DNA from 2 places in the Pontibacter actiniarum genome. Region 1 is predicted to be linked to the other one. Evidence: riboswitches for the same ligand, from Rfam matches in the RefSeq annotation. Region 1 holds a riboswitch; the other holds the start of a gene.
What was found. Region 1 has a riboswitch for cobalamin ahead of CA264_RS15075 (acyl-CoA thioesterase). Riboswitches for the same ligand answer to the same signal wherever they lie in the genome.

Region 1 (4,416 bases):
TATAGTTATGAAAGGCTGTTACCCCAGGTAACAGCCTTTTTGCTTTTGTTCTTGCCGCGCTCTTCCACGGCGGCTTAGCGCAACAGTAACAAAAAAAGCGAGGCTCCGCAGCCTCGCTTTTTTTATGGGAAGTATCGTGCTTTACTTAACCTGGATATGGCTTAACTGTAGCTGGTCGGCTTTTTTGCCTGTACGCAAAACGGCTACAATGTCTTTGTCGGCTAGCCAGGCTGTAAAATCCTTAACGTAGGCTGGCCTCTTATCTTTGGCAATGTTCAGCCCCAGTGCTTTAGGGGCTGTAGCGTTACCGTTACTGGTGTTTATCTGGCGCAGGTACAAATCATACTTGCCGTTTAGCTCTTCCAGCGTAAGCAGGTTCAGCGTGTTGCCGCTCAGGTAGGAGCTGTAGGAGATGCTGGAGAAACCTTCGGAGGCAGGGGCCTGTTGCTGCTTCATCAGCACTGAGTTCCAGTCATTGTTCATGAACTGGTCATAGGCGAACAGGTGCAGCTCTTTTGCGAAGTAGGGGGCGTTCTCACCGCCTTCGGTGTACTTCTTCTCAGCGATCAGCACCAACTGCTGCTCCGGGGTCAGGAGTAGGTCTGTGAGGTAGATGTCCTGTAGCTTGCTGCTGTTGCTGCTCTTATCCAGCTCGTTTACCTGGCGCACATAGGCGGGGGTAAACTTAAACTCCTCGGCAAAAACCATGTCCTCATTCTCGAAATCATACTTCACGGCTTTCAGGCTGTGGTAGCCGTTGCCGTTCTCCTCCGCAGTGAGCACCGCGCCATAAAGCAGGCCGTTTGGCATCAGCTTAAACCTGGTGTCGCGGATATACACTTTCTGGCCATCAAACACGCCCCCCACAAGCACCGACATTACCTTGGCTTCCCTGGTGCCGGGTTTATACTGGCGCACGCTCAGGCGGTTCATCTGGTCCGAAATCAAGCTTATGTACTGCGTTCCGTCGTTGCCCAACTGGATGTCGGCTGTCAGGATGCCGGCCAGGTCGTTGAGGTTATAGTGTACCTCCTGCAGTTGCTGCAGGCTGCCGTCATACAAGGTGCCGCTGATGTCGTGTATCTGAAAGCTGTTGTCGGTATGGAAGCGGTAGGCCAGCACCCTGGAGCCGTCGGCGGACACAGAAACGCCTGCACGCCGGCCTTTGCCTGGTGCTTGCAGTAGCGCCACCGGCTGTTCTTTTTTGCCGCTCTTCAGGTTGATGCGGTGGCCCTGCAGTAACTGGTTTTGGCCGTCTTTCCGGTGCGTTACCACCAGGGCCGCCTCCTGGCTTGCTGTAAAGGCATCTATGGTTTCTCCCTCTGCCAAAGGTATTTCAGCGGTCCACTGCTTTTTCAGGTCTGCTGTGTATTTCTCCAGTGTGTACTTGCCGGCGCTGCTCCGGTTTAGCAGCACAAACTCATCTGCCCCCACTGGTATAGACTTGTGGGTGATGCGCTGGTTGTAGTGGTCTTCGCTCGCGTCGGGTTGGTAGCTAAACGCAACTGCTGCCTTTGTTTTAGACTGGGCAAGTATAGCCTGTGGCTGGCACAGCAGGCCCAGGAACAAAAGCGGTAGGATGAAATGCTTTTTCACGGTAAATACAAAGTTTATTAATGATAAACGGTGGCACAAGGTGTTAATTGTTTAACAGTACGGCTTGTGCCTGATGTGGGTATGGCGCAGCCAAATACTATACTAGGTAGGTGGTGAGATGGGTTTGTTTTTCATCAGCCCTATTTCCTATCCTGTCACTCTCATCGTCCAGCCTAATTAAGCTTCCTCTTTTCGACTTCAAGCCTCCCTTTAACAGCGTCTCTTTGCCGTTGGCTGTAACTCTAACTCCTGTTGCCCGGCTTTCTTCTTCATCCTTTTTACAAAGGCTTTCAGTTCTGTGGTAGTACAGAAAGCGTGTAAGGCAAGACAGAAGGGGTAAACCCAGGGCAATTATCTTTATGAATTCCTATAATTAAAGCCTCGTATAGCTGCGGCGCCTGTAAAGGAGTTATTTGGTAAAGCCGTACTTCCTTTTCAGACAGTAGAGTAGAGGTTTTGGCGCGGGAGTAAAGTTAGGCTTTGTTTATACTACCAAAGGCCCTGAAAAGTATTGTTTAGCTGCTTTGCAAACATCTTTGTCTGAAGTTTAACGGAGACAGTATCATCTAAACTCTGCCCTTCTTGTCGCTGTGGCAGCTAACCGTCACGGGACTACTGAATATACTACGTTTTGATAGAAAACCAGCTTTCGTAAAGGGAGAAAGTATAAATAGCCGCAGTATTAGGCCGCGGCTATTGTTTCTCGTGGAACTTGGGGTGTAAACAAGCCCGAGACAGAGCGTGGGGTTGGTGATGCCTTACGCTTGCGCCTCCTTGGCCAGGACCTGAACCGGCTGCTTGTGCTCGTCTATGGCTACAAAGGTGAAGCTGCCGCTAACGGCTTTCATGCGTGTGTCAGAATACATCTCCTCTACATAAATATCTACCTGTACCTTTAAGCTGGTGTTGCCCACGCTTGTTACCTGCCCGATTAGCTCCACGATAGTGCCTGCAGGTATAGGTTGCGTAAAATCTATTCGGTCTGAGGACACGGTAACGACCCTTTTGCGGCAGAAGCGGGTGGCTGTGATAAAGGCCACTTCGTCCATCAATTGCATGGCGGTGCCGCCAAAGAGGGTGTCGTAGTGATTGGTGGTGTTCGGGAAAACAGCTTTAAAGATGCGGGTTTCGGACTGGGCAATACGTTCTTGTAAGTTCATAAGTATACGTTTTGATTTGCTGAAGTATAGCATGCGCTGGTGCAGCAGACTGGCAGCCGGGGCTGTGGTGGCAGCATAAAGTACAACTGTGATTAGGTTGCGGCATGGCACATGGTTTATGTATGGCATGCCTGCACAAAGAGGCGGTGGAGCAGGAGTACAGCAGGGCCGTCAGCAATAGTGCTACGGCAGGTTTATACTACCCAGACCACAGGCTTTAGGCGCGAAAGCATGCGTTTATGATGTTTGTGGCAAGTATCCTGGCTTGTAACCTTGCTGCCGCCCTTCTCATCCTTCTCCCGGACAATGGGCTTATGTGGCAGCAAATCAGCGTTACTTACAGTTGCGCGTCAGCCCGTGATTCACACACGGTTCCTTTTTAAACCTACACCAAGCAAGGGTGAGGCACCGCAAACGCTGTAAAGGTAATGGTTTTGCAGGATTGAGGAACAATTATCTCAGACTGCAGCCTATTTGTGATGCCGGGGCACAAGTATACGTTTCATTGCGAGCGGCATCGCGCGGACAGATCATGACCTGTTCCTACAAAGCTTTGCAGGAGCCACGTCAGCTTTGGCTACTGAAATCGTTTCCAGTCTTTCCGCTGAGCGCCTATATGAGTTTTTCCGGTGACGAGCGCGAGCGAGGTAGCCCGAGGCATGAGTAAGAGGGCCCCTACCCCCGGCAGGAAAAGCTCCCAGCGCGATGCGGGAAGACGGGCCCTCGCGGGCATGAGCGCTCCAAAGTATAAAGTGAACCAGTAGGTATTTGGGAGCTGGAGGATGAACGGGAGCTAGAAAGAATAGCTAGGTTGAAGATGCAAAAACAGAGGCAGCCAACGGCACAAGTGGACGCTTGCGCCAGCAAGGTACACGTTTAGCCAGGGCAGTAGCACGTTTGGCTTTACAAGCGAGTTGAGTTACAAACTCAACATCATAATAAGTCACAAGTCTGAAGACTTGCGCCAGCAGGGGAAGTATAAACAGAGGCAGTCGGAGGCACAAGCGGACGCTTGCGCCAGGTGGGGGAGTTGGTAAGCGGCATTGTATACTTGCCCTGCTTCTTCAGCTCACAAATTTGTCTTCTTACAACACTCAGCACTCGAGACTCAGAGCTCCTCTAGCTGATTCTGCTCCAGTTTACTGTATTCACGCTCAGAGACTGAATGTGGCGGCGGATGTTCATGTTCTCTGGTTGCTCCAGCTGCGGGTCCTGGTTTAGTACGCGCTGGGCGGCAGCACGAGCCTCCTGTAGTATAGGTGCGTCTTTCGAGAGGTCGGCAATGAGCAGGTCCAGTACACCGCTTTGTTGGGTACCCATCAGGTCGCCGGGGCCACGCAGCTTTAAGTCGATGTCAGCGATTTCGAAACCGTTGTTGGTGCGTACCATCGTTTCGAGGCGGGTTTTGCTGTCTTTGCTCAGCTTATAGCCTGTCATAAGGATACAATAGCTTTGCTCGGCACCACGGCCTACACGCCCACGCAGCTGGTGCAACTGCGACAAACCAAAACGCTCGGCACTTTCTATAATCATCACAGAGGCATTCGGCACGTTTACGCCTACCTCAATTACGGTGGTAGCAACCATGATTTGTGTCTCGTTTTTCACGAAGCGCTGCATCTCGTAATCCTTGTCCTGTGCCTTCATTTTACCGTGCACC
Region 2 (4,416 bases), 920 kb from region 1:
GGTTAATGCGCCGGCAGTGCTTTGTGCAGGGTCTACCTCTGGGTAATTGGCGTAAACTTTGTTGCCGCTGCTCAGTACCCACAGGTTATTGGCGGCGTCTACGGCGATGCTGGTTGGATAGTCGGCCACCGGTATGGTCTTCTCCACCGCGTCTGTCGCTGTGTTGATAACGGAAACGGTGTTGCTGCCCTGGTTTACCACATAAAGCTTGCCGCCTACCACGGCCAATTGCTCCGGCTGCACGCCTACGTCGATGGTTTTGGTAACGGTGTAAGTGCTCAGGTCTACCACGGAAATGCGGCCGGTAGGGTACACGAAGGTGGTCGGGTCATAGTTGAGCCACTCTGTAACGTAGCCTTTGTCGTTGTTTAACGCTGCAAAGTAGCGCGGCTGATTCAGGCTTTCTACTGCTCCCACACTTTTAAACGTGGCAGCGTTCACCACTTCCATCTTATTGCTGTTGTTAACCACGATAAAGGCACGGTCTCCATAGATGGTCATGTACTGAGCCACATCACCAAGAAAACGACCGTTTGTAGTTTCGAAAACCTGCTGCTCTACCTGGGCTGTATTGTTGTTGTAGAAGGAAATAGAAGCATTCGAGTTTGTGAAGTTACCCTCGTTTACAACAAAGACGCCATCCTCGGCATAGGCACCGCTTGGGCCGTCGTTGTCATCGTTGCAACTGCTGAAGGCAAAAGAACCGATTGCCAGCGTGGCAGCCAGAAAAAAGCTGCGGAAAGAGTTTAATTTTCTCATTATGGTTTAAGTATGGTATAAGTTAAGGGATGATAAAGCGAATGCTGAAGGTATAGCCACGCGGAGGCATAGCCCGGGACACCATGGTCTGGTAGGCAGCGTTGGTCACATTGTCTGAGCGGAGCGTGAGCAGCAGCGAGTTCTGCCCGAGCTGCAGCTTCCGGGTCAGGGCCAGGTGCAGGAGCAGGAAGCTGTCGAGGCTGGTGGTTTCGGAGTTGCTGGTGTAGCGCAGCCCGGTATAGTTCAGGTTGCCAAGCAGCGTCCAGTTACGGTAGGCCGCCTCCGTAGAGAAAATAGCCTTGTGGCGCGGCACGTACATGAGCTGCTTGCCTTTGTCGCCGCTGCCCTCGTACACCTCCACCTGCTCAGAGGAGGTGTAAGTATAAGCGGCCGTGCTGTTGAGCTTTACCCCGGCCAGCGTAGCCGTGGCAGTCGTGCTGACCTCAACGCCCTTGCTCTCCACTTTGTGCAGGTTGGTTGGCCGCCATACGTCGCCTGCACCCGGTGCCCACTGTATCCAGTCGTCCACCAGCATGTAGTAGGCAGTGGCCTCGGTCTGCAGCAACAGCGTGTTGCCCTGTACCAGCACGTGGCGCAGGCCCAGCTCGTGGTTCCAGCCCTGCTCGGGGCGCAGTTCCGGGTTGCCTGCCCCAACCCAGAAGCGGTCGTTGAGGGTGGGCACGCGGTAGCTGCCGCTGGTGTTGCCCTTGAGGGAAACCTGGTGCCGATTGCTGTTGAAGAATTTCCAGTTGAAGCCCAGGGCGGGCGTTGGCGGCGGGTTAAACCCCTCTACCAGCGCCTGCCGCAGGTTAAGCGTTAGTTGCAGCGGCTGCACCGGGTCGTAGCGGAAGAGGGCAAACAGGGCGGCGCGGTTTTCGTCTGCCTGCGCCTCATAGCCGTCGTTCTCTGCCACAAACCGCTGCAGGTTCACGCCGCCACGCAGGCTCCAGCGCGCTCCGTGGGTGTATGTCTGCTCTGCCTGCAGCTGGTAGGTGCCCACCTCTGCTTTGGAGTTATTGCTAAGGTCGGTGAAGTGCAGGTAATCATTAAAGAAAGCCGCTTTCACGCTTGTCTGGCCCAGTTGGCTCTGGTGCTGCAGCTCTGCCATCAGGCGCAGGCTTTCGTCGAGTTGCCTGGAGTTGGTGTTGGCCGAGCCCATGGCCGGCTGCAGCTCCCGGTCGGAGAAAGTGTACCAGCCGTGCACGGCCACCTCTGTTTTAGGGGACAGGTGCCAGCGCAGGTCTTGGGTAAAGCCACGCTGCTCCACCGCCGCATGCTCCTCCCGTACTTCCGGAGCTTTGTACCGGCTAAGGTCTTTGAACTTAAAGTTATTCTCGGTTATGTGGCCGTAGGCACTGAGGCCGTAGGAGAACTTCCTGCCGCTGTACCCTATGCTGCCGCTGCCGAAGTACCGGCCAAAGCTACCCGCCTCCAGCTTCACGTCGCCTCCCAGCCCACGTGTTTTATACTTGGGGGAGTTGAGCAGCACTGCCCCGCCGATGGCCCCGCTGCCATACATAGCCGCCGCAGAGCCGTGCTGCAGGGCCACTTCGCCAAGGCCGCTGAGGGGCAGGGTGGAGAAATCGGTCAGGCCTAAAGTGGCAGGGGAGATGTTGAGGCCGTTCCAGAGCACAGCCGTTTGGGAGGCGTTTGTCCCCCGAAACGATACTGAGGAGATGCCGCTGGCACCGTAGCTCTTAAAGTAGATCGGGGAGCGTGCCTGCAGTGCCTCAGCCAGTGAGCTGGAGCTGTAGGTGCTCAGAAAGGTGCTGTCTACCTGCACCACGCGGCTGCCGGCGGCAAACACTTCGGCAGGCTTGCCGAAAACCTCTACAGTGCGCAACTGGTGCTGCGTAGTGTCTTGTTGCGCCGCTGCGCTGGTAGCAATGCCACTCAGGCAGGCGCAAAGCCATACATTCAGGAAAGAGAATTGAGCCAAAATACGTCTTGCTTATATCCCGAAGCATGCCGCAGGTAGAAAGGCAGGAACAGCAAACGCAGAGACGCAGCAGTGACCGTGCAGCTTTTTACCCGAAAGCATACGACTAATTAAATGTCGGACTGGCAGGTCTCCTGGCTCTCTTCAGTTAATCCGCCTTCCCATGCCGCAAGTGCTGCACAGTGGCCGTTGGTTCTGGATTAACCTCTTTTTTTGAAGATGACAGTTGCGGGAACAGCGCAGGACTTACACCTGCTTCCCTTTTAAGGCTATAACCACGGCAGTAGTTACGGCCACCAATCTGGGCGCAAAATTAGATATTTTTATTATCAATTAGAAATTAAAAATCAGGGCTGAGGAGGGGAGGCTGGGGGAAGCCTTGCCCGGAAGCTAATCGGTGCAGGGATGGGAGCTACTCCAACAGAAAAGCTCATGGGCCGTATCGGAATACGAGACCCCTAAACGAATAACTGACTTGAAGCTCCCGAAATCATTTTACACCCGCCCGGACGTGGTGCAGCTGGCACAGGAACTGCTGGGCAAGTACGTGTACACCTGTGTGGACGGCATGCTGACCGGCGGCATGATTGTAGAGACGGAGGCGTACGCCGGAGAGAACGACAGGGCCTGCCATGCCCACATGAACCGCCGCACCCGCCGCACCGAGATCATGTACCACGAAGGCGGTGTGGCTTATGTATACCTGGTGTACGGCATGTACCACCTGTTCAACATCATCACCAACAAGCAAGATAAAGCCGATGCTGTGCTCGTGCGGGCCATAGAGCCAGAGGTAGGGGTGGAGGAGATGCTGCTTCGGCGGGGGATGCAAAGTATAAAACCCAACCTGACCGCCGGCCCCGGTGTGCTGAGCATCTCACTGGGCATTGACAAAAAGCTCTACGGCGCCGACCTAACGGGCAGTACCATTTGGCTGGAAGACAAAAATGTAACGTTGCCCCCCGAAAGCATCGCCACCGGCCCCCGCGTTGGCATAGACTACGCCGGTGAGGATGCGCTGCTGCCATGGCGCTTCTGGGTGAAGGATAGCAAATGGGTGAGTAAAAAACGGTAGTTGCTCCCGTCACCTGCGGGAAGTATAGGAGAGAATTAGTGTAGTGCTTGCCTGCCTTAAGGTCTGCCGGGGCTCTTCTGCATGATGGTGATGCCGGTGTTGCCGACCAGTTTTAAGTGCACCTGCCAGCCCAGGTCCAGGTAAAAATCGACGCGGTCTGTTGCCACCAGGTATAGCTGCCCGAAGCCGAGCTGAGCGGCATGCTGCTCCAGGGCCTGTACCAGCTGTGGCCCCACGCCCTGCCTGCGGTACTGCGGGGCTACGTATAAGGCCGCCAGCCAGGGTGTCAGTTCGGGTAGCTCGTCCACGCCGTCGCTCTCCAGCAGCAGCACCGACCCTACAGGCACGCCCTTATCCAGTGCTATCAGCGTGGCGGGAAAGCCCTTGCCCTGCAGGTGCTCGCGCAGGGGCGCCTTTACGACCTCCTCCGTATTGCCGGGCTTCTTCCACCATTGGTTGTAGATCCAGTTGGCTACCGTGTCGAAATGCTCAGGCACTTCGTGCAGGTGCTTAATTGTTATGTTCTCTATTCCTGCCAACATCTGTTTTATGGCTGCTTTAATCCGATTGCTACTCGAAAAGAATAGCTAATATAGTTTAATTCCGAAGCAACTGTTACACGGCGCGTGTGATGGCAATGTTA

Region 2: linked by a shared signal. The riboswitch ahead of CA264_RS19200 (TonB-dependent receptor plug domain-containing protein) and the one ahead of CA264_RS15075 (acyl-CoA thioesterase) in region 1 are both predicted to bind cobalamin.

The regions. Positions count from the first base shown of each region.
Region 1 is NZ_CP021235.1:3,524,748-3,529,163, reverse strand. Features, by position in the region: gene CA264_RS15080 (hypothetical protein) at 142-1,596, opposite strand; gene CA264_RS15075 (acyl-CoA thioesterase) at 2,355-2,756, opposite strand; cobalamin riboswitch at 2,990-3,184, opposite strand; gene recG (ATP-dependent DNA helicase RecG) at 3,876-4,416, opposite strand, start outside.
Region 2 is NZ_CP021235.1:4,448,299-4,452,714, forward strand. Features, by position in the region: gene CA264_RS19195 (YncE family protein) at 1-759, opposite strand, end outside; gene CA264_RS19200 (TonB-dependent receptor plug domain-containing protein) at 782-2,698, opposite strand; cobalamin riboswitch at 2,806-3,014, opposite strand; gene CA264_RS19205 (DNA-3-methyladenine glycosylase) at 3,174-3,773, shown strand; gene CA264_RS19210 (GNAT family N-acetyltransferase) at 3,830-4,315, opposite strand.